DNA from 3 places in the Paenibacillus sp. BGI2013 genome. Region 1 is predicted to be linked to each of the others. Evidence: riboswitches for the same ligand, from Rfam matches in the RefSeq annotation. Region 1 holds a riboswitch; each other region holds the start of a gene.

Region 1 (7,520 bases):
GTGATGGTCTTCATGTGGATCGGTGTATATATGATTTCAGGCGGGCTTGGCGTTATCGTACGTGTGTTTGAGATCATCCTTCCGATTACGATTATTATATTTGTGATTGAAATTTTGCTTAGTAATCAGCTATTCGAGATTGGCAATCTGAGACCCGTCCTCGGTGATGGGATTATGCCCGTTTTCCAAGGGTTGAAGCCTTCACTATTATCTTATACGGGCTATGAGGTGATGTTAATCATGACTGCCTATATGAAAAATCCGAAGAAGAGCAATAAAGCGATGACCTGGGGGATACTCATATCCACTATTATCTACTTGATCACGGTGGTGATGGTTATAGGCAGTTTATCGCTCGATGGCATCAAAACTCGAACCTGGCCAACGCTGGATTTGGTAAGAAGCTTCGAAATCCAGGGTCTGATATTCGAGCGTTTTGAATCCTTATTGCTGGTCATCTGGATTATGCAAATCTTTTCGACTACAGCAATTACACATTACTGCGCTTCGGTGGGTATTCGTGATTTGTTTCGTTCCAAAAAAATCAAAGGCATCATGTACGGCCTGCTGCCGTTCATTTATCTGACAGCAATGATACCCAAAACAGTGGATGATACCTTCGTACTAGGAGATATGCTAGGCAATGTGTCCGTATTTTTGTTTGGCATTTTACCTCTGGTACTACTGTTGTTAAGTCTGATTCGCAAAAAAGGAGGCAAGCATGCATGATTACATTCCGCATGTTGTTACGCTTAGCCACTGTATTATGCATTCTCTTAACGATATCCGGATGTTGGAGCAGTCGAGAGATAGAGGATCTAAGTGTCTACGTTGGTCTCGGGATCGATATCGGCAAAGAGACGGAATTTGAGGAGAACATCGCCAATCAGGGAGGAGGGTATTCCAAGCAGAACAATGTGACAGCCACGGTACAGATTGCTCCGGGTAATTCCAGCAGTCAGAAGAGCCAACAATCCGGTTCGCCTGCTTCTGGTAAAACGTCCTATTCCAATGAACAGCTTACCGGAGATTCCTTGCTGCAAATCTTTCGTCAGTTTGCACTGAGACGAGATCATCCGCTCATCGGACATCATCTGAAGGTTATCGTTGTGTCCAAGGATATCGCCAAAAAGTATGGTCTGGACCAGCTGCTGGATTTTGTACTTCGGGATAACGATATTCGTCCTAACTGTCTGGTGTTGATTAGCCATCATCGCGCTGTTGATGTACTGACTTCAGATGATCCTTCCCGGATTCCAGCATTTTATCTTACAGGTATTACCGGTAATTCATACTTGTCCAATAAAATCCTGGACCCCGTTCTACTCTCCAAATTAGATGCACAAATGCAATCCGGCTCCAGCTTTTTGCTCCAGAATGTACTGAACTTCAATGGAGAGGACAAGTTCTCCGGTGCCAGTATCTTTGATGGGAAAACAACAAAATTCATCGGGGAACTCAGCCAAACGGATCTAGAAGGGCTATCTTGGCTCAGACCTAAAGAAAAAGGAGGTATCTTGAAGACATACAATAAAGAGGGGTTCACTGTTGTATATGAAATGAAGAAGAAAAAAACAACAATAATTCCAAAAGTGGTTGGCGATGATATTTCATTCCATGTGAAAACTGAATCCGAAGGCTGGTTGATGGAGGATTGGCGTGCTCCCGAGGAAGAGGAAAAAGGTGCGTATCTCAGTGAATTGGAAAAAGAATTTGCTGAACTTGCCAAACAACAGATTCGACAGTTGTTATACAAACTGCAGCATACCTATAAAGTAGATGTTGCGGATTTTCGGGATAGCTTGCGTATTAAAGAACCTAAAACATGGAAAAAAGTCAAAGACGATTGGGATAAAATTTTTAGCACCGTGCCGATCACCTATGAGGTAAAGACCACCATCACGAATCCGGGGTCTTCCACCGAATAGCGAGGTGTGCCATATATTATTTAATTGTTGACACATTCATGATAGATCGCTATATTAGTAAAAAATCATTTTCTTATCCAGAGAGGTGGAGGGACTGGCCCTTAGAAACCTCAGCAACAGATCTGAAGGATACTGTGCTAATTCCAGCGGGTGAAAGCCTGATAGATAGGAGCGTTTGTTTTTATTTGTCAGTAACGGCGCACTCTTTAGGCAGAGTGGGTCTTTTTTGTTTTTTCTGGATGAAGAAGTAGGGGAGCAGCAGGTATGGAGAACAACAACGACAAAGGGCATTTTCAGCGGAAAATGCAGGCACGGCATGTGGTCATGCTCTCTCTCGGAGGAGTCATTGGAACGGGATTATTCCTCAGCTCAGGTTACACCATTCAGCAGGCGGGACCACTGGGAACCATTCTGTCCTATCTGATTGGAGCCATCGTTGTGTATCTGGTGATGCTCTGTCTTGGTGAACTGTCTGTTCATATGCCAGAGACGGGAGCATTTCATAGTTATGCAGCCAAATATATCGGACCGGCAACAGGTTACACGGTGGCTTGGTTATACTGGTTAACCTGGACTGTTGCGCTTGGCTCCGAATTCACAGCCGCCGGATTGCTTATGCAGCGCTGGTTCCCATCGGTAAACGTATGGATATGGAGCGCGGTTTTTGCACTGATGATCTTTCTGTTTAACGCTCTAACGGTGAAATTTTTTGCGGAATCCGAGTTCTGGTTCTCATCTGTAAAAGTAGTGACTATCGTAATCTTCATTATTATCGGTGGCGCAGCCATGTTTGGGTTCATTCCCATGGCGGATTCTGAACCGGCTCCATTTCTATCGAATATTACCGCATCCGGGTGGTTCCCTCATGGGGCTACAGCGATATTGATGACCATGCTTGCTGTAAACTTTGCCTTCTCAGGCACCGAGTTAATCGGCATTGCCGCCGGTGAGACGGAGAACCCGGAAAAGACGATACCAAAGGCTATTCATACAACGCTGTGGCGTTTGGTTATTTTCTTCATCGGAACGATTATTATCTTGTCGGCCTTGCTGCCCATGTCGGATGCCAGTGTACTGGAAAGTCCGTTTGTAGCGGTAATGGAGCGGGTGGGTGTACCCTATGCAGCAGACATTATGAACTTTGTTATTCTGACGGCGATTCTCTCTGCTGCCAATTCAGGCCTGTATGCATCTTCACGTATGCTCTGGTCTCTGGCTGACAAAAGAACGATCTCTCCGTGGTTTGCCAAATTGACCAAAAGCGGAGTACCGCTGAATGCACTTCTGATTAGTATGGTGGGTGGTGCGCTGGCCTTGCTGTCCAGCATCATTGCGCCAGGTACGGTGTATATTACGCTGGTTTCCATTTCAGGTCTGGCTGTCGTTGCAGTATGGATGAGTATCAGTGCCTCCCAATACATGTTCCGCAGACAATATATCCGGGAAGGACATGCGGTCAAAGATCTGGTCTACCGCACACCACTGTATCCGGTGGTACCAATTGTTTCATTTATATTATGCCTGGCTTCATGCATAGGTATTGCCTTTGACCCGACACAGCGAATTGCGCTGTATTGTGGGGTTCCGTTTATCGCAGTATGTTACGCTGCTTATTATCTGACAGAACGTGTGAATAAGAAAAGAGGACAAGTACATGACGCAAGAACAACAGACTAACCCCATGGAACAGATCCTTCGTGAACATCCGGTCATGATTCTGGATGGAGCGTTGGCTACGGAACTCGAACAGCATGGATGTGATCTCGATGATCCACTATGGTCTGCTCGTGTGTTGCTTGAGAATCCGGATGTTATTGTTCAGGTCCATGCAGATTATTTTCGAGCAGGAGCCGACTGTGCGATTACATCCAGTTATCAGGCGACGGTGGATGGTTTCCGCAAGAGAGGGATTGGTGAACAGGCAGCACTGGAGCTGATCCGGAAGACGGTGGAACTGGCTGTACAGGCGAGAGATGACGTGTGGGCAGAAGTGCAGAGTAGTTTAGTAGGGAGAGAAAGCTCGACAGGTCAGCTTGTAGAAGCTCCTTCGGTACGTTCCGAGAACGTAGAGAATGAGGAGCATATAACAGATCGTACAGTAGATCGCGAAGGGGACAGTTTTCGTCCACGTCCAATTATTGCCGGGTCCGTTGGTCCGTACGGCGCCTATCTGGCGGATGGTTCAGAGTATGTGGGACATTACGGCGTGTCGGATGAGACGCTGGCCGCATTTCACCGTCCGCGTATGGCGGCGCTGATTGAAGCGGGTGCTGACATTTTGGCGTTTGAGACAATTCCTTCGTTGCAGGAAGCACAAGTGCTGGTTGATTTACTGAAGGAGTTTCCTCATGCGTATGCCTGGTTATCCTTTTCTTTAAAAGACGGGACAAGCATCAGCGAGGGCACACCGCTTGAGGTATGTGCACAGAAGTTTGGCTCCGAGCCGCAGGTTGCGGCGATTGGCCTGAACTGTGCTCCGATGGAAGTGGTGACGGAAGCAGTGGGTATTTTGAGCTGTACCAGCGATAAACCTGTTATTGTGTATCCGAACTCGGGAGAAGTATATGATGCAGCAACGAAGACGTGGAGCGGACAGGGTACCTGTGGCAGCATGAGTGATGCTTCGGAGCAGTGGGTTGCTGCGGGCGCGCAGATTATTGGCGGCTGTTGCCGCACTACGCCACATCAGATTGGTGCACTTGTGAAGAAATGGCGGAATTAGTTCATATCATGATAACAAGCCCTTCCACATCCTATAGAGGTATGGAAGGGCTTGTTTTATTGTGTTAAGGCATTCTGATTACATTATTCGATAACCAGTATACGTGGCGATGCTTCCCGAATGATTCTCGAAGAGAACCACGAGCCAAGACTGGCTGCAATGATGCTTAGACAGGTGAACAGTACCATTCCACCCCAATGCAGGATCAGTGGAAGCTGTACGATACCATAACCGGAAAGGACCATTTCGAGTAGAAGAGGCAGCAGGTATACGCCGACGAAAATACCCAGTATGGCTCCCACGGAGGACAGTATGAACATTCCCATGGTGAGCGACAACCGGATTTGGCGAGATGTCATTCCCAGCGATTTGTATATCCCGTACGTTCTGCTTTCTTTACGGATATTGATTCTACAGGTACTGAAAATAATGATGAACGTCACAATGATAAACAGAAATCCGATCAGGCTCATCGGATAGATCAGGATGTTAGCGGCTTCTGCGTAAACCGAATCAAGCAAAGTCTTCTGAGTGACTACCGAAGCAAAATCTTTAAATTGCTCATTTAATTCAGAGGCAACCTTACCCGCTTGTGCCATATCGTTCACATTGATGAAGATAACATCAAATTCACTATAATCCGGGTTCACACTTCTCATGGCATCAATGGTGATTCTGCCTGAAACAGACATGTTGGCGAACGCCTGATAGATGCCTGTGATGAGGAATGTACGCTTTTCTCCTTCAATATAGATATCGATAAGATCACCGAGATCTTTATTTGATGTTTTGGCTACACTTACACCAATGGCAATTTCATTCGCATGTTGTGGGTTAACCCCTTTTAACGTTTCGAATCCAAGTTCCTGATAACTCCCGTCCAGTACACTCAAGTTGAGACTGATGGATTGGCCCTCTACTGCTGCCAAAGACTCCGGGCTAATTACACCCGTTGTGTTCCCTTGCCAGCCTACATTGCTGATCCTCGAATCCTGCGCTAACACGTGCTTTAGTTCAGCCTTGGGGAAGTTACTTTTGTTCACTACGACTGCTGCGATATTGGCATTGTCATACCCCCATTTAGCTGCGGTCTGTTCAATTCCGTTTATACTGGTCAGCAGAACATACCCCAAAACTAGTACGGAGGAAGCCATGGTAGTCAGCAGGATTGTTAGAACAGAGCTTTTGGTGTTTTTGAACACATGTCGGAATCCAAGCACGGCGGTCACAGGCAGTCGTGTGAACCCGATCCAGTGCGCCAATGGCGAATTCATTTTGCCAGCCATCCGGCTGTGATCTGTCTCCGACATACCATAACGAATAGCCTGCACGGGCTGTATGCTGCGTGCCTTTTTGGCATGTAACACAGTGAACAGAATCACTAGAGTAAATAGTAGTACGCCGGCCAGTATGGCCGCATCCAATCCTTGAACTGGAATGTTCTGATTCCCCACTCGAAGAGAGGATACAGAAATATTAATGATCCATTTGGATATCCATATACTGAGTGCAAGTCCAGGGATAATGGCTACGATGGATATCAATGCATATTGAATAACATAGGTGCCTATCGTTTTTCGGGAAGTCAGACCTAGTGATTTGAGGATTCCTATCGTTCTGTAATTGGCCAGGATGGCATCCGCAATCGTAAATCCGATGGTCATCAGGGCGATAGAGAGCATGACAACACCCATGAATATCATGATGAATCCAATAACCTGATTGATGATCAGATAAAAAGAGGCAATGGCCTCGAACTCCATTTTGGATTCCAGAAACGGAATACCTGTCTCACGATTGTACCGTTCCCAATACACCGAATTCATGCTGTAATCGTTAAAATGGATGCCCATCATACGATTCTCGTTGCCAGCAAGTGTAGCGAGATCATGTTGATAATCGGCAGGATTCATCCAGACCCGTGCTGTATTGGAGAAGGGTGCCCCGTATGGTACATCGATGACAATGCCCGATACATTCAATTCAAGTGTGCTTGAGCCGGTTTTGAAGCCAATGGTATCACCTACCGAGATATGATAAGCATTCGCCATGGACGTTGGAATCCAGACGGAGCCTTGTTCGGGAACTGTGTCGGGCGTCCCGCTTGAGAAAATCAGTTCATCCACACCCCATGGCGGTGGAGGCGTATTAAACATGTACAGGTAGATGTTAGGGATGTGAGTTTCATTCAAAATGATGCCTGAAAATGTACGATACGTTAGCAAAGGGGACACCTGAACTCCATCCTGAGAAGCCCACCAGTTGTGCACAGCGTCAGGGTCATTCAGTCCTTTTTCAAACGTCAGGATCTGATGAGATCCATGGGTTCGGGTATGCATTTCATAAAACTGATTGCCGGTGTTCGCCAGAATGACAGTAGCTGTAGATACAAGAAGTGTCGAGAGAAGCAGGAGCAGCGCAATCAACGCATTTTGTATTTTGTTCCTACTCAGATACGACAAGCTAAGTTTAAATATGACTGCCATCGTTATTCCTTCCCCGTAACCAAAGCGAAGATAATCGCTTCACGATCCTGAATTTGATGTTCGTCATAGGTGTCAAACTCAAGGATTCCGCCAATCTTGCCGTCTTGAATATAGATCAGGCGATCTGCCCGACAGGCGGCCTTGATATCATGCGTCACCATAACAACAGACTGTCCTTTTCGATGAATATCTGTAAGGATATCGAGAACGGCTGTGCCATGTTCCATATTTAAGCTTCCGGTCGGTTCATCCGCAAAAATGATATCCGGCGAATTGATCAAAGCCCGTGCAATCGCAGCTCGTTGCTGCTGTCCTCCGGAAGTTTGGGATGGGAGGCGGTTACGCTGTCCATCAATATCCATGGCATTCATCAGCTCAGCAGCG
Region 2 (7,520 bases), on a different contig from region 1:
ATTGGTAGGCTTCTCGCAAGTTGCCCATCAGGTCGCGATAAGTCTCAAAGGTTTCAGATATTTTTACAGCATTCTCATAGATGTCACTGAAATACTTTTGCAGTTGATCATCGATGAGACGCAGATCTTTTTTATTCAAGGTGTTAATAACCTCTTTCTGAGGTCCAAGGACTTTTTTCAGCCACAGAATCTCACTGCGTAGCCCGATGATTTCATTCAGATGTGACTTTTTGGTGTGCATCAGAATGTCTTCCTCAAGCTTCTCGATCCGTGCTTCAATTCGGTCACCTACGGTGAAATAATTATCAACAATCAAGTCAACCAGCAAATACAGCAGACGATCCGGTGTACTGATTTCCTGTTCCCACAGGATGGGTTTCAGTGTACGCAATTCGCTGACCTTGTGCTTGGTAACACTAATAATGAAATGTCTGCCGAGAAACAGGTTGACCGCACGTAGAAATATCTCTTCATCATCAAAACGGATGCTATTAATCACAATAAAATAATGGTTCTCATAAATTTCAATCTTCGGACGTTGTTCTTCGTCACTAAGACAGTCTTCCACAGCCAGATCATGCATCAAGAACAGCGGCTGAAGTACCGCCAAATCGTCTACGTCTGCATCAATCCAGTAAAATCCTTCCGCTGGTGGAGTCAGCGCCTGCTGAATGTCGTCCACCGGAATAAATACACCGTTGTTAACCAACCGGATTTTCATCGTTAATCTACTCCTTCTGCACCCGCCAACTTGGCGGATATTATCATTATGGGCGCAAAAAGAACAAATCAGCCGGTCGGCAGCGGAGCCTGGAGATCAGGGCTGCGTTCACTATATAATCAAACGGAAGTCACGTCCCGCTGCCGGCATGCTGATGTCAATTCTCTATGCAGTTTGTCGGAATTCGGCTGCCAGTCAGGCCTCGGGTCGCCATCCATTTAATATGTCACCTCTCACATAAGGGTTTATAACACCTTGTTTAGTATACCGCTGGTACAAGGTGCTTTCAAGCGCAAAAATGTGTCTATTTCGCGCCCTGAGGCAGTGTATGACAACGGATGATGAACGGTTCCGATCTGGGAAGCAGACATCGAACTGCATCTTGACGTGAGGGCATTAATGTAATAAAGTAGACGGTGAACCATATTTAATTACAATCTAATACAGCGAAATCTTATCAAGAGTAGGTGGAGGGACTGGCCCGATGAAACCCGGCAACCGGCGGTATACCGCACGGTGCTAATTCTTGCAGTGACTAAGTGTCAAGTGGCACTGTTGTAACTGAGAGATGAGAGAGGCGCATATCTTTTTTACATATGACCTTTCTCGAAATCCGAGGAAGGTCTTTGTTATATGCCCCGACTTCTCAGCAGTGATTTTCGCTAAGGAACTTGAGGTTGTTTGTAACGTTGGATGAAAGAGCAATTCAATGTTTTTACAAGCTCAAGGCAGTCTATAACTGTATTGATGTGAAGACATCAAGCCAAGGGTGGCTGCATCTATCTATGCACAAGGAGGAGTTAGACTTACTATGCCAATCAAAATACCCGATACTCTACCAGCAAAAGAAGTACTTGAAGGAGAGAATATCTTCGTCATGGATGAAACTTCTGCATATCAGCAGGATATTCGTCCACTCCGTATCGCTATATTAAACCTGATGCCCACAAAGGAAACGACCGAAACACAATTGCTTCGTCTGGTGGGAAACACGCCTATTCAGGTGGATGTCGTTCTTGTACATCCCAAATCCCATACGTCGAAGAATACGTCTCAAGAGTATTTGGATCTGTTCTATAAAACCTTTGATGAGATTGAGCACCGTCGTTTCGATGGAATGATCATTACGGGTGCCCCGGTGGAACAGATGGATTTCGAAGACGTGAACTATTGGAATGAAATCCAGGAGATCTTCGAATGGACCAAAACCAATGTGACTTCAACCCTCCACATATGTTGGGCTTCTCAGGCAGGTTTATACCATCATTTTGACGTACCCAAGGTTGCACTTGATGAAAAGTGTTTTGGCGTTTTCCCACATACCATCAATAAACCACATGTTCCGTTGTTGCGTGGATTCGATGAAGTATTCAACGTTCCACATTCCCGTCATACGGAAGTGAGACGCGAAGATATTGAAAAGAATGAGAATTTAGAGATTTTGGCTGAATCCGAGGAAGCGGGGATCTTCCTGGTTGCTACCAAAGACGGCAAACAGATTTTTGCCACAGGACATGCCGAGTATGACCCGTTCTCATTAAAGTGGGAGTATGACCGGGATGCAGCCAAAGGGTTGGATATCGCATTGCCTAGGCATTATTATCCGAATGACGACCCTTCCCGTGTGCCACCAGCTACTTGGCGCGCTCATGCCAACTTATTATTCTCTAACTGGCTCAATTACTATGTGTATCAAGAAACACCTTACGATATTGGCCCGCAAATCTAATCGAGATTACAGGAGGATGCAGCAATGGAAGACAACAACAAGTTGAAAATCGAAAGCCGCTTAGCACAAATTGGGTCCATCAATGAACCGGTAACAGGCGCCATTAACTTTCCGATCTATCAATCCACTGCGTTTCGCCACCCTAAGCTTGGACAAAGCACGGGGTTTGATTATATTCGTACGACTAATCCAACCCGTAAAGTATTGGAAGAAGCCGCCGCAGCGCTGGAGTCCGGTGATGCAGGGTTTGCCTGTAGCTCGGGAATGGCTGCGCTGCAAACGATTTTTGCCATGTTTGGTCAAGGGGATCATCTGATTGTATCGCTGGATCTGTATGGTGGAACCTATCGTCTGCTGGAACGTATTCTGTCCCGTTTCGGCGTAACTGCTAGTTATGTGGACACGAATGACCTTGTAGCACTGGAGAAGGTTCGTCAGCCGAATACCAAAGCTGTATTTATTGAGACACCAACCAATCCACTGATGATGATCACCGATGTGGAAGCCGTTGCTTCCTGGGCGAAAAGTTACAACCTGTTGACCATTGTTGACAACACGTTGTTGACTCCATTTTTCCAACGTCCGATTGAACTGGGTGCCGATATCATCATTCATAGCGCTACCAAATATCTGGGCGGACATAATGATGTGCTCGCCGGACTAATTATTACCAAAGGTGAGGCGTTATCTGCTGAGATGGCGTTCCTGCATAATTCCATTGGAGCGGTATTATCTCCAAGTGACTCCTACCAGTTGATGAAAGGTATGAAAACGCTGGCTCTTCGCATGGAGCGTCATGAGCACAATGCACTTACTATTGCCAAATACTTGCTTGAGCACCCAGCGGTGGTTGAAGTGTATCATCCAGGTCTATCCGATCATCCGGGGTATGAGATACAGAACAAACAATCTACCGGTAACACAGGTATCTTCTCTTTCAAAGTGAAGGATGCACGTTATGTTGAACCGTTGCTGCGTCATATCAAACTCATTGCTTTTGCCGAAAGTCTCGGCGGAGTCGAATCACTTATGACTTATCCCGCAGTACAGACTCATGCGGATATTCCGCTTGAAATTCGTGAAGCCGTAGGTGTGGATGACCGTCTGCTCCGGTTCTCTGTAGGCATTGAACATGCGGACGATCTGATTGCAGATCTCGGCAATGCTCTGACAGCTGCACAACAGGAAGTGGAAGGAGGCGTGCACTCATGAGTGAGTCCAACAACAAGCCCAATTCCGAGTTGAAATTTGATACCAAATTGCTCCATTTTGGCGATGAGATTGACAAAACGACTGGAGCCTCCAGTGTACCGATCTACCAAGCATCAACATTCCATCATTTTGATATCTTCAATCCGCCTCAACATGATTACAGTCGTTCGGGTAATCCGACACGTCAGGCTTTGGAAGATTACATCACATTGCTGGAGGGCGGCGCACGAGGCTTTGCCTATTCTTCGGGGATGGCTGCGATCTCAAGCGTGTTCATGATGTTCTCCGCAGGGGACCACATGATTGTAACGGAAGACGTATATGGAGGTACGTATCGTTTGCTTACTTCCATATTAAGCCGTATGCAGATCGAGACAACCTTTGTAGACATGACCAATATAGATGAAGTGAAAGCGGCACTCAAGCCAAACACCAAGGCAGTTTATATGGAAACACCGTCCAACCCTACACTGCGAATTACGGATATCGCTGCCGTAACTGACTGGTCGAAGGAACATGACCTGATCACGATTCTGGATAACACCTTTATGACACCTTACTATCAGCGTCCAATTGAGCTTGGTGTGGACATCGTCGTACATAGTGCTACGAAGTTTCTCGGAGGTCACAGTGATGTACTTGCAGGGTTAGCTGTTGCTCGCACGGAATCACTTGGCGTACAACTGAAACAGCTGCAAAATGGACTTGGAACTGTACTCGGGGCACAAGAATCCTGGCTTTTGATGCGCGGGATGAAAACCTTGGGGGCTCGCATGGCTCATAGTGAACGGAGCACAGCCAAACTGGCGGCATGGCTTAATGAGCGCAGTGATATTACCGCTGTCTTTTATCCTGGACTGGAGGATCATCCGGGCCGTGAGGCACATGAGCGCCAGTCCACAGGATATGGAGCTGTCGTTTCTTTTGACGTCGGTTCAGGTGATCGTGCAAAAGCAGTTCTTAACCGGGTGAAGCTACCTATTGTTGCTGTAAGCTTGGGAGCTGTGGAGAGTATTCTGTCCTACCCAGCGATGATGTCTCATGCGGCAATGCCGGCTGAGGTTCGCCGTGACCGTGGCATTACAGATGGATTGCTGCGCTTCTCCGTAGGTCTGGAAGATATCGAAGATCTGATTGTAGATTTGGAGCAAGCACTTCAGGAATCCTAACAAAAAAGGATGCCCGAATACGCCGATGTGTATCACTTAAGTTCGAACTAATTCTTTTCCATATGTAAAAATTTTTACTTATTTTTAAAGCACCTGTACATAAGGTGCTTTTTTTCACATGTAACCTGTGTTACGATATGTGGAGTACAGAAATACGATGTTGCCACCAGAACTTGCTTCTCTTGAACAAGTTGGGACGGATCGTTATATAATTTCTCTTCATGAGGGAGGCTTTTTTACGATGAGTACGGTAGACCGTATCTTAGATAAAGCCCTTCGGGGCGAACGTTTGGACTTGGAAGACACGATTGAGCTATTTGAATCGAATGAAGTGGACAAAATCGGGGCAGCTGCTAATGTCATTATGAAACGCATGCACCCTGAACCATACAGAACATTTGTAATTGGGCGTAACGTCAACTACACAAACGTGTGTGATGTGTACTGCCGTTTTTGTGCTTTCTACCGCAGACCTGGTTCGGATGAAGGTTATGTGCTTCCGGACGAAGTTATTTTCCAGAAGATTCAGGAAACGGAAGATGTGAATGGTACCGAGATTTTGATGCAAGGTGGAACGAATCCAAACTTGCCTTTCAGCTATTATACAGACCTGTTGAAAGCCATCAAAGAGCGTTTCCCAAACATCACGATGCACTCTTTCTCCCCAGCGGAGATTATGAAAATGGTTGAAGTATCCGATGGCCTTACATTGGAAGAAGTTGTTCGTGCCATTCACGAAGCTGGACTGGATTCCTTGCCTGGCGGTGGCGCTGAAATTCTGGATGACCGCACACGTCGGAAAATTAGCCGCTTGAAAGGTTCATGGCGCGATTGGATGGACGTTATGCAAACTGCACACCGCATCGGTATGAACACCACGGCAACGATGGTTATCGGACTTGGTGAATCGATGGAAGAGCGTGCATTACACTTGCTCCGTGTACGTGAAGCTCAGGACGAATGTATTGCGAACAAGTATGACTCCGAAGGTTTCCTGGCGTTTATTCCTTGGACTTTCCAGCCGGATAATACAAACCTCAAGCTGGAGCGTCAGACTCCAGAAGAGTACTTGAAGACTGTAGCCATCAGCCGCCTGGTACTTGATAATATCAAGAACATTCAATCCTCTTGGGTAACGATGGGTCCTGAGATCGGTAAGAAGTCGCTTGAATTTGGCTGTAATGACTTCGGTAGCACGATGATTGAAGAGAACGTTGTATCTGCTGCTGGTGCAACTTACAAAGTTAACATTGAATCCATTCTCCGTTTGATTCGGGAGTCCGGTTATATCCCGGCACAACGTAACACCCGATACGAGATTGTGCGCATGTTCGACGAAGAAAATGCCGTACATGAAGATTTCGTAATGCAGAACTAATTCTAATTAATTCAATACTACTCTTTATAAACTTTGATCGTTAGATAAGTATTTATGAAGCCATGCCCGCTGACTACTCCGTTTGGAGAGACGGCGGGCTTTTTGATTTCTTTCTGCGGTTCGAGGTCATCAAACAGTACATGTTACGCAATTGCCGATATTTTATATTGAAATTGAACTGTTACAATGAAAGGGAACTTGTGTAGTCAGACACGCTGGAAGGGGTTAAACCGATGAAGAGAAGAATACTTGGCAAGACGGAACTGGACGTACCTGTATTGAGTTTTGGAGCATCCTCACTCGGTTCTGTATTTCGTAACATTGACCGGGACGAAGGGATTCGCACTGTACATGCGGCCGTAGATGCGGGGATGAATTACATAGACGTTTCGCCTTACTACGGGCTGACAAAAGCGGAGTCCGTGTTGGGTGAAGCCATCCGTAGCTTGCCGCGCAGTTCATATATGTTATCAACCAAAGCCGGACGGTATGGGGAAAATGAGTTTGATTTTTCACGTCAGCGGATTCTGGATAGCGTGCAAGAGAGCCTGGATCGACTGCATACAGACTATATCGACATTCTGTTCCTGCATGATATTGAATTTGTGCCAGCAGAGATCATCGTAGAAGAAGCCTTTCCAACGTTGCTGCGTCTGAAAGAGCAGGGAGTTATACGACATGCGGGCATTTGTGGATTGCCCTTGCCGTTGTTCGAGAAGGTTCTGCCACAGATCGATGCGGATGCGATCATCTCGTATTGTCATTATTCATTGAATGATACCTCATTATTATCGTTATTGCCCCTGTTGGAAAAAAAAGAAATTGGCCTCGTCAATGCTTCGCCTCTTTCTATGGGCTTGTTGAGTACCCGAGGGGCTCCTGCCTGGCATCCGGCAGATGATCGGGTGAAAGAGCTCTGCCTAAAGGCTGCCCGCTTCTGTGCAGAACAAGGCAGTGACATTACCAAGTTGGCCGTGCAATTCTCCACGTCGAATGAACGAATTCCGACAACACTGGTGAGCAGTGCCAGCCAGCGCAATATCCTCAATAATGCAGCCTGGATAGAGGAACCGATGGATCAGAGCCTGCTGGATGAAGTGCTGCGCATTCTGGCTCCATTGCATAACGAGACATGGTCAAGCGGAAGACCTGAATATAATACGAAGCCAAGCAACACGACAGCAGAAGCATCCAAGGGGGAACTACGATGAGAGCCATTGTATGTGAAGAAATAGATCAATTAAAGCTCCAGGACCTGCCTCAACCGGAACGAGCAGAAGGAGAGGCGTTGGTTGCCATTCGGCGGATTGG
Region 3 (7,520 bases), on a different contig from region 1:
GATCAAGACACAGATACGTAATCACTCGTGCAATATCTTCACCGCTGCCTGGACGCCCTCTTGGTGTTTCCTCGTCGATGATGCCTGCCATTTCATCAATCGTTTTCTCTTTGTTCGCACCACGAATGTCACCTGGACATACCATGTTAACCGTAATTCCATACGGGGCTTCTTCAACCGCGAGTGTCTTTGTGAACGAAACCAGACCCACCTTGGCAGCCGCATATACGGCGCGATGAGGCCAAGATCTCGCTTCTCCAGCATGACTGAAGCCAAAATGGATAATGCGTCCCCATTGCTTGCGTCTCATCTCTGGCAATACACGTTGATCCAGTAACATCGGTCCCAACAGATTTCCTTGCACAAGCATCTGGACCTCAGCTTCAGAATAATCCGCAAATAATCGTCGTTCACGGACAAATGGACCTGCGTTATTCACCAAAATATCAATGCTGCCAAGGTTACCTTCCACCTGCTCAACCAATGAAGAGATATCTTCCACCTTGGATATATCAGCCTGGATGGCAATGCACCGCACACCCTTGGCTATAATCTGAGCCTTTAAAGCCTCAGCTTCTGTTCTGCTGTGTACATAGTTCAGGGCAATATGGCACCCTTGATCTGCCAGACTGAGGGCCGTCATTTTACCAAGACCTTTGGCACTTCCCGTTATGAGGGCAATCTTTCCCTTCACGTTCATCCCCCTCTTCAAAGAGCAGTCACTATCCAGTATAAAAGATTTATCGTCCTCCTACAACTCGCTTATCCACAAGGGATTATCCACCTTTGATTCCAAATATATCTTGATTGAAATCAAACACCTATGGTACTGTCGAGGATATAACCCGAAAGGACCTCTACATGAATATGAAGAACAAAAGATGGATATCATTTCTTACACTTTTAATGTTGAGTTTATTCACAATCTCTAGTGCCTTACAGGTATCAGCGGCAAGTGAGAATGAGCAAGCACCTGATGAGTACGATTGGATTACTGGACCAGCATCTGTCTCTTTGGACGGTAAGGTCACCCTGGAAGTCCCTGAAAGCCATTCCTATCTGGATAAGCCCAATACCCAACGATCGATACTTAACAGTGATGGAAAGCCTAACGGGAATGAAATCGGAAGCCTAACCAGCAATAGCGAATTCGGCTCGTGGTATGTAGTGTTCGAGTACGTGAAGACAGGTCACATCCACGATGACGATCAAAATTTGAATGCCGAAGAACTGTTAAGCAGTTATATCCGAGGCACAGAAGAAGATAACAGAGAACTTGATCCTGAATATAGAACGTACATAACGGGGTGGGAAATCGAACCGGCATATGACAGTACCAAACACCAGTTGGTTTACTCCCTTGGTTTCAAGAATGCTGATCAGCAAGCCATGGTCAATTACAATGTAAAACTCCTGACACGCGAAGGATACATCACAGCCATTCTGGTTACAGATACGGCCAACTTTCAACAGAGCCGTCAGGCATTCGAGGAAACCGTACTTCATAAGCTTAGCATCAATGCAGGATACACCTATGAGGAGTACAATGCTTCGACTGACAAAACATCCACCATAGGGCTCAACAGTCTTCTGATGGGCGGGATCGGGTACACGGCTTCCCAGAAATTTAGTGCTCTTCTTTTGCTTAAAAAAGGATGGGCCTTGATCCTGGTTGTCGTCCTTGGGCTGATCGGTTGGATCAGATACAAAATCAAAAGCTCACACGGAGAAGAAGAGAAACTCTCTCCCTTCGAGAGGACGTACCTGCAAGAAGCCGATGAACAGCAGTATGCTGATCAGAATGAATTATCCTACTACCGCCAATCTGGGCATCCATCCAACGCGGATAAACCGGAAAAACTCTGACTTGTGTTGATCCCCACGTCAGCACAGATTAGGAAACATAAAATAAGCCGTATATCTCTTCAGAAGAGATATACGGCTTATTCTTAATAGCTTCACATCATATCATACATATCGTGAATTATTCAGTTGCAGGTTCAACTGCACCTTTATAACGTTCTTTGATGAATGTTTTCACTTCTTCGGAGTGCAAAGCAGCAGCCAGTTTTTGGATTGCATCTGCATCCTTGTTGTCCTCACGGGAAACGAGGATGTTTGCGTATGGGTTACCTTGCAGATCTTCGATCAGCAAAGCATCATTCGCCGGATTCAGGTTCGCTTCGAGCGCATAGTTAGCGTTGATAAATACCAGATCCGCTTCATCCAATTGACGAGGCATCATGGCTGCATCCAGCTCAATGATATCCAGGTTCTTCGGATTGGCTGTGATGTCTTGAATCGTAGATGAGATATTTGTGTTGTCTTTCAGCGTAATAATACCTTCCTTCGCGAGCAACAACAGTGCACGTCCACCATTGGATGGGTCATTTGGAATTGCTACTTTTGCGCCGTCTGCCAATTCATCCAAAGACTTAATCTTTTTGGAGTATCCACCAAAAGGTTCAACATGAACAGGTGTTACAGAAACGAGGTTGAATCCACGTTCTTTATTCTCTGTGTCCAGATAAGGCTGGTGCTGGAAAAAGTTCGCATCCAATTTTTTATCAGCAAGCTGCTGATTGGGTTGTACATAGTCATTGAATGTAACGACTTGCAGACGAATACCTTGTGCTTCCAGTTCAGGCTTGATGCTTTCCAGAATCTCTGCGTGTGGTGTAGGTGAAGCTCCAACTTTCAATTCAACTGTACGAGGTGCACCTGCTGAATTGTCTGCGCCGCTATCGGCGTCCTTGTTGTTTCCGCAAGCTGCGAGAACCGCAATCAACATAAGACTAAGTAGAGCAAAAGACCATTTTTTCATGTGTAAAACCCCTTCTCTAATCATTTTTGTCATGTGGCGTCCGCATTATTGCATAACCATCATGTTATCTATGTGTTATTTCCTGGTGAAAAATGTAACCAAGCGATCTCCAGCCATCTGGAGAATTTGCACTAGAATGATCATCGACACTACGGATATAATCATGATTTCATTTTGATAACGATAATACCCATAGTTGATTGCCAGTGTTCCCAGACCTCCACCGCCAACCATGCCCGCCATCGCCGTATAGGAGACAAGCGTAACAATGGTGATCGTTATACCCGCAAGCAGTCCAGGCAGTGCCTCAGGCAGTAACACCCGTCTTACAATCTGTCCGGTCGATGCACCCATCGACTGTGCCGCTTCAATGACACCCCGATCAACTTCTCGCAACGTCGTCTCCACCAAACGAGCAAAATAAGGAGCTGCTGAAATAACTAAAGGTGGTATAACACCTAACACACCTGTAGCAGTACCGACGAGTGAACGAGTGAACGGTATAAGAGCAACAATCAATATGATAAATGGGACTGAGCGCAAAATATTCACAATCAAGGACAATATAATGTACACCGTCCGTGACTTGATCGAAGCAGATCGGGCTGTCATGAACAGCAGCACTCCGAGCGGTAAACCAAAAATTACGGTGAACAAGCCTGATACACCCAAAATTTGCAGTGTCTCAATGGAGGCTTTACCAACCTCTTCCCAGCGAACTGTTGAAAAATCCATCTAACGAAGCACCTCCACATCAAGTCCCTCAGCGGTTAATTCTGATATCGTCCGATCAATCGCATTTGAATCACCCTCGAACCGAACGGTCAGCTGCCCATAAGGAACCTGTTTGATCGTAGAGATTGTACCTTGCAGGATGGCAAAATCCACGCCTGTCTTACGTACCGTTCTAGACAAAATCGCTTCATACGTTTTGTTACCCAGAAAGGATATCTTCACAAGTTTGGAAGCAGCACCTGCCTGCAATTCAACGCCTGCATTTGCCAGAGCGGTCTCTTCCAGAGCAAGTCCAGCTTCATGGTCACGCATCATGAAGTCCCGCGTGATCGCATGCTGTGGCTTCAGGAACACGTCTGTTACAGGTCCTTGTTCCACAATGCCACCTTGATGAATGACAGCCACCTTGTCACAGATGTTCTGAATGACATGCATCTCATGTGTGATCAGCACAATCGTTAGGTTGTACTTTTCATTAATGTCGAGTAATAACTTCAGGATTGAATTTGTCGTCTGCGGATCAAGTGCCGAAGTAGCCTCATCACAGAGAAGTACATTTGGATCACTTGCAAGTGCTCTCGCAATCCCTACACGTTGTTTCTGGCCACCCGATAATTGAGCCGGATATTTGCTGCTGTGGTGCTCCAGACCAACCAGTGCAAGCATTTCCTTCACTTTGCGATCAATGGCTTCCTTGGGTGTATTCACAAGCTTTAGTGGAAAAGCTACATTGTCATATACCGTTGCCGAAGATAACAGATTAAAGTGTTGAAAAATCATTCCGATCTTGCGTCTCTGTTGCTGCAATTCGGTTTTGCTCAGTTCAGTCAGGTTAATTCCGTCAACCCATACCTCACCCTCCGTAGGCCGTTCCAGCAAATTAATACAGCGAATCAATGTGCTTTTGCCCGCTCCGGAATGGCCAATCACTCCGTAGATTTCGCCCTTTTGGATGCTCAAATTCAACTCGGATAACGCTGTTGTAGATTTTGTTCCTTTGCCGTACGTTTTCGTTAAACCTTTTAATTCAATCAATCGCACTTGCCCCTTTCCAACCACCTACATGTATCTTTACCCGATCTAAAGGAAAACTCCCCTTAAAGTACAAAAAAAGAGCCCTTTGCAGATACAAAGAGGGCTCTTCACGTGAAAGAATATACCTTCTCATCTGCCAAAATCGTGTCTTGCACCATTTTGTAGGAATTAGCACCTAACATCTATAACGAATGATACATGTATCATGTCATTACAAATCGGTTGCCGGGCTTCATCGGGCCTGTCCCTCCGCCGCTCTCGATAAGAAATATGTTGTTGTAGGATTTTATAAGTTCATGTAGTTTATGCTTTATAATGTGAACGTAACTTCCAAAAAATCAGTTATATCCGTGTAACATTCGATTGAAACTCAGTATATTCCAAGTATTCCGATTTGTCAAAGGGAATTATTTCTTTTCCATATTTTATTGATATAACTATAAGAGGCTGTTAACGTTTCACAGACCATATCGACACCCTGACGCATTTCCTGCACATGCTGATTCAGATCCTCCAATTTCACTTTACCTTGCAAGGTCTGGTGTAACTGCCACAGGTCATCGTGCATTTCTGAGTTCATGTAGTGAATTTCCATATTACGTCGTTTGCGCAGCTTGCTCATCGGCTCACGATAAGAGTCCTTGATCTGTATTAATTGCAACGCAAGATCATGATGTTCCCTCGCATAGTCGAACTGCCTTAACATTGTGAAATAAGAAAAATGCGCTTTGGTATTTGAAGTATTCAACTGGAATATTTCATTTAATACCGTGCCGACTTTATCCAGAATGGCAAAGCAGCGGATAAAGCCATCTTTGTAGAAATACACATACCGTGCATACTCGGCTTTTTCAGTCGGCGTCATATCATCCGTTGATCCTGCAACGACCTTTTTACGAAAATGAGCAGCAGCGAAACAGCTTTGCTCCAGTTCATCCAGTGAGGAGATGAGTCCCTGAGTCCACACATACAGTTTCCGATAGTCATGCGTGGGATCATGGTCCACATGCATTTGTCGTTGAAATAGCTCAAGCGTATGCGCCATTGCGTCCATCGCTGCCTTCAATTTACCTTCGTTTATACGTGGCTTTTCCCCCAACAACGTTCGCAGCATATCTAACCTCCTCTTTTCCAAAAAAACAAGAATTCATCACCGTAAACGAAACATCATTCATTCCGTGTAATTGCTGCTTGCCATAGGTTGCCCTGATCCCTCTGACATCAAACAAAGTCCACCTGTCCAATGATGTACATCACTGGATGGTGGACTTTCATATTTAAAAACGATTAGCCGGGCGATGTAGCTTGTACACCAGGAAACTCATATACGTTAAGACTCCGAACAATATGGCGATATCCAGCATATGAGCAAGAGCTACGAACATGTATACTTCCGGACGGTTCATTGTCACCATCATGAAAATACCAATGACTACTTGCATCAGAATAAGAACAACGGATACCACACCCAGAGTACGCATTTCCTTGTTGTCCGGATGATTACGGTAAGCGAAGTGACCCAGGATTGCGATAACAATCACGAGCGACGCAGCTGCTGCACGGTGAGCAAAAGCAACCGCTACCCCACCCGAAAGCTCAGGAATAATCTGCCCGTTACAGAGCGGAAATCCAGAACATCCCCCTGCAGAATCCGTGTGACTCACAAATGCACCCGTGTATACCACGAGATATGTGTAAATGGTGGAGAACCAGACCAGATTCCTGAATTTTTTACTAACCCGAGGGTATTTATTCAGTCGCTCCAATCCGCCATCTTTTGCCTCTTGCCTGATGCCCAGCGCCATCATTAGAGAACTGGCAAAAGCAATCAGTGCAAAGCCAAAATGCAGTGCCATGACTGCTGAAGATTGGGAGAAGACAACGGCAAAAGCCCCCATGATTCCCTGGACGATGACAAATACCAGAGTTAAGAAAGAAAACAATTGCAGGTCACGGCGTGACTTGCCAAACCGCAGAAAAGCGACAAACGAGGCAATGGACAACAGTCCAGCCAGTGCACTTACAGCGCGATGGGAATATTCAATAAGTGAAGCCACAGTATGTGCCGGAACGAGTTTTCCATTACATAAAGGCCATTCTGTTCCGCAGCCAAGGCCTGATTCCGTTTTGGTTACGATGCCTCCACCAAAAGTGGCCAGAAACATGACAAGACAGGTTAATACGGTTAACCATTTAAACAAAGTTAAGTGTTTCAATTTTTTCTCACCCGCTGTTGGTTTAAGATGGCGAAGAATATTCTCCGCTTGTTTCGGTACTTTGACACTTATTTCACAACTAAATTCATTATAACGGATAAAATGTTCATTGACGTCGCGCTTTGTGACAAAATGTTAACGTCTGGTGAAATAATGACCCACAGGTCATTGAGGATATGTACAGAAATGTTTCTTACATAGAACGTGTCGAACACACAAACGCCATTTCCCTATTTCAAGAGAAATGGCGTTCTTTTTATTATACCCTTTTACAACATGAACCTGTCATACTTTTATATAAGTTCATGAAACATTTACACAATAACGGAGAGGACAGAAATAGCCTGAAGAAGCGGAGCTAAAAGCTTTCTGAAAGAAAGCTGCATCGGAAGCATATGCTTCGCCTTTATCCCCGGATTTCTCCCCTTTATAAAAGGGATCAAAGAAATCTGGGGATAACAGCGATCGGAAGGTTATTCTGTCATCGTAGTGCCTGTGTGATATTCATCATTTGAACTTATATAACATTATTTATGGATCGTGTTGTACACTTCAACTGCTCGATCTAAGAACTGCTCAATCTCTTCTCTCGACTTGCGCAGCTTGTTCACATACCGTACGAGTTCGCGGCCATCTGTATACGCCACAAAGCTCGGAATGCCAAGAATATTCTGCTCTTCACTAACGGTTCCAACCTGATCCACGTCGAC

What was found. Region 1 has a riboswitch for S-adenosylmethionine ahead of mmuP (S-methylmethionine permease). Riboswitches for the same ligand answer to the same signal wherever they lie in the genome.
Region 2: it holds a riboswitch for S-adenosylmethionine, as region 1 does, so the genes downstream of both, metA (homoserine O-acetyltransferase MetA) here and mmuP (S-methylmethionine permease) in region 1, are expected to answer to the same signal.
Region 3: it holds a riboswitch for S-adenosylmethionine, as region 1 does, so the genes downstream of both, CXK86_RS18375 (methionine ABC transporter ATP-binding protein) here and mmuP (S-methylmethionine permease) in region 1, are expected to answer to the same signal.

The regions. Positions count from the first base shown of each region.
Region 1 covers NZ_PJFA01000010.1:67,864-75,383, forward strand. The annotation lists gene CXK86_RS22190 (spore germination protein) at 1-729, shown strand, start outside; gene CXK86_RS22195 (Ger(x)C family spore germination protein) at 726-1,928, shown strand; SAM riboswitch class I at 1,999-2,100, shown strand; gene mmuP (S-methylmethionine permease) at 2,193-3,605, shown strand; gene mmuM (homocysteine S-methyltransferase) at 3,583-4,650, shown strand; gene CXK86_RS22210 (ABC transporter permease) at 4,734-7,136, opposite strand; gene CXK86_RS22215 (ABC transporter ATP-binding protein) at 7,139-7,520, opposite strand, start outside.
Region 2 covers NZ_PJFA01000001.1:130,546-138,065, forward strand. The annotation lists gene corA (magnesium/cobalt transporter CorA) at 1-721, opposite strand, end outside; SAM riboswitch class I at 1,173-1,296, shown strand; gene metA (homoserine O-acetyltransferase MetA) at 1,533-2,450, shown strand; gene CXK86_RS00630 (PLP-dependent transferase) at 2,475-3,662, shown strand; gene CXK86_RS00635 (trans-sulfuration enzyme family protein) at 3,659-4,831, shown strand; gene mqnC (cyclic dehypoxanthinyl futalosine synthase) at 5,073-6,209, shown strand; gene CXK86_RS00645 (aldo/keto reductase) at 6,443-7,420, shown strand; gene CXK86_RS00650 (zinc-binding alcohol dehydrogenase family protein) at 7,417-7,520, shown strand, end outside.
Region 3 covers NZ_PJFA01000007.1:74,883-82,402, reverse strand. The annotation lists gene CXK86_RS18395 (SDR family oxidoreductase) at 1-694, opposite strand, end outside; gene CXK86_RS18390 (DUF2167 domain-containing protein) at 910-1,866, shown strand; gene CXK86_RS18385 (MetQ/NlpA family ABC transporter substrate-binding protein) at 1,985-2,824, opposite strand; gene CXK86_RS18380 (methionine ABC transporter permease) at 2,900-3,559, opposite strand; gene CXK86_RS18375 (methionine ABC transporter ATP-binding protein) at 3,560-4,594, opposite strand; SAM riboswitch class I at 4,721-4,862, opposite strand; gene CXK86_RS18370 (Cthe_2314 family HEPN domain-containing protein) at 4,992-5,708, opposite strand; gene CXK86_RS18365 (COX15/CtaA family protein) at 5,872-6,810, opposite strand; gene CXK86_RS18360 (thioredoxin family protein) at 7,338-7,520, opposite strand, start outside.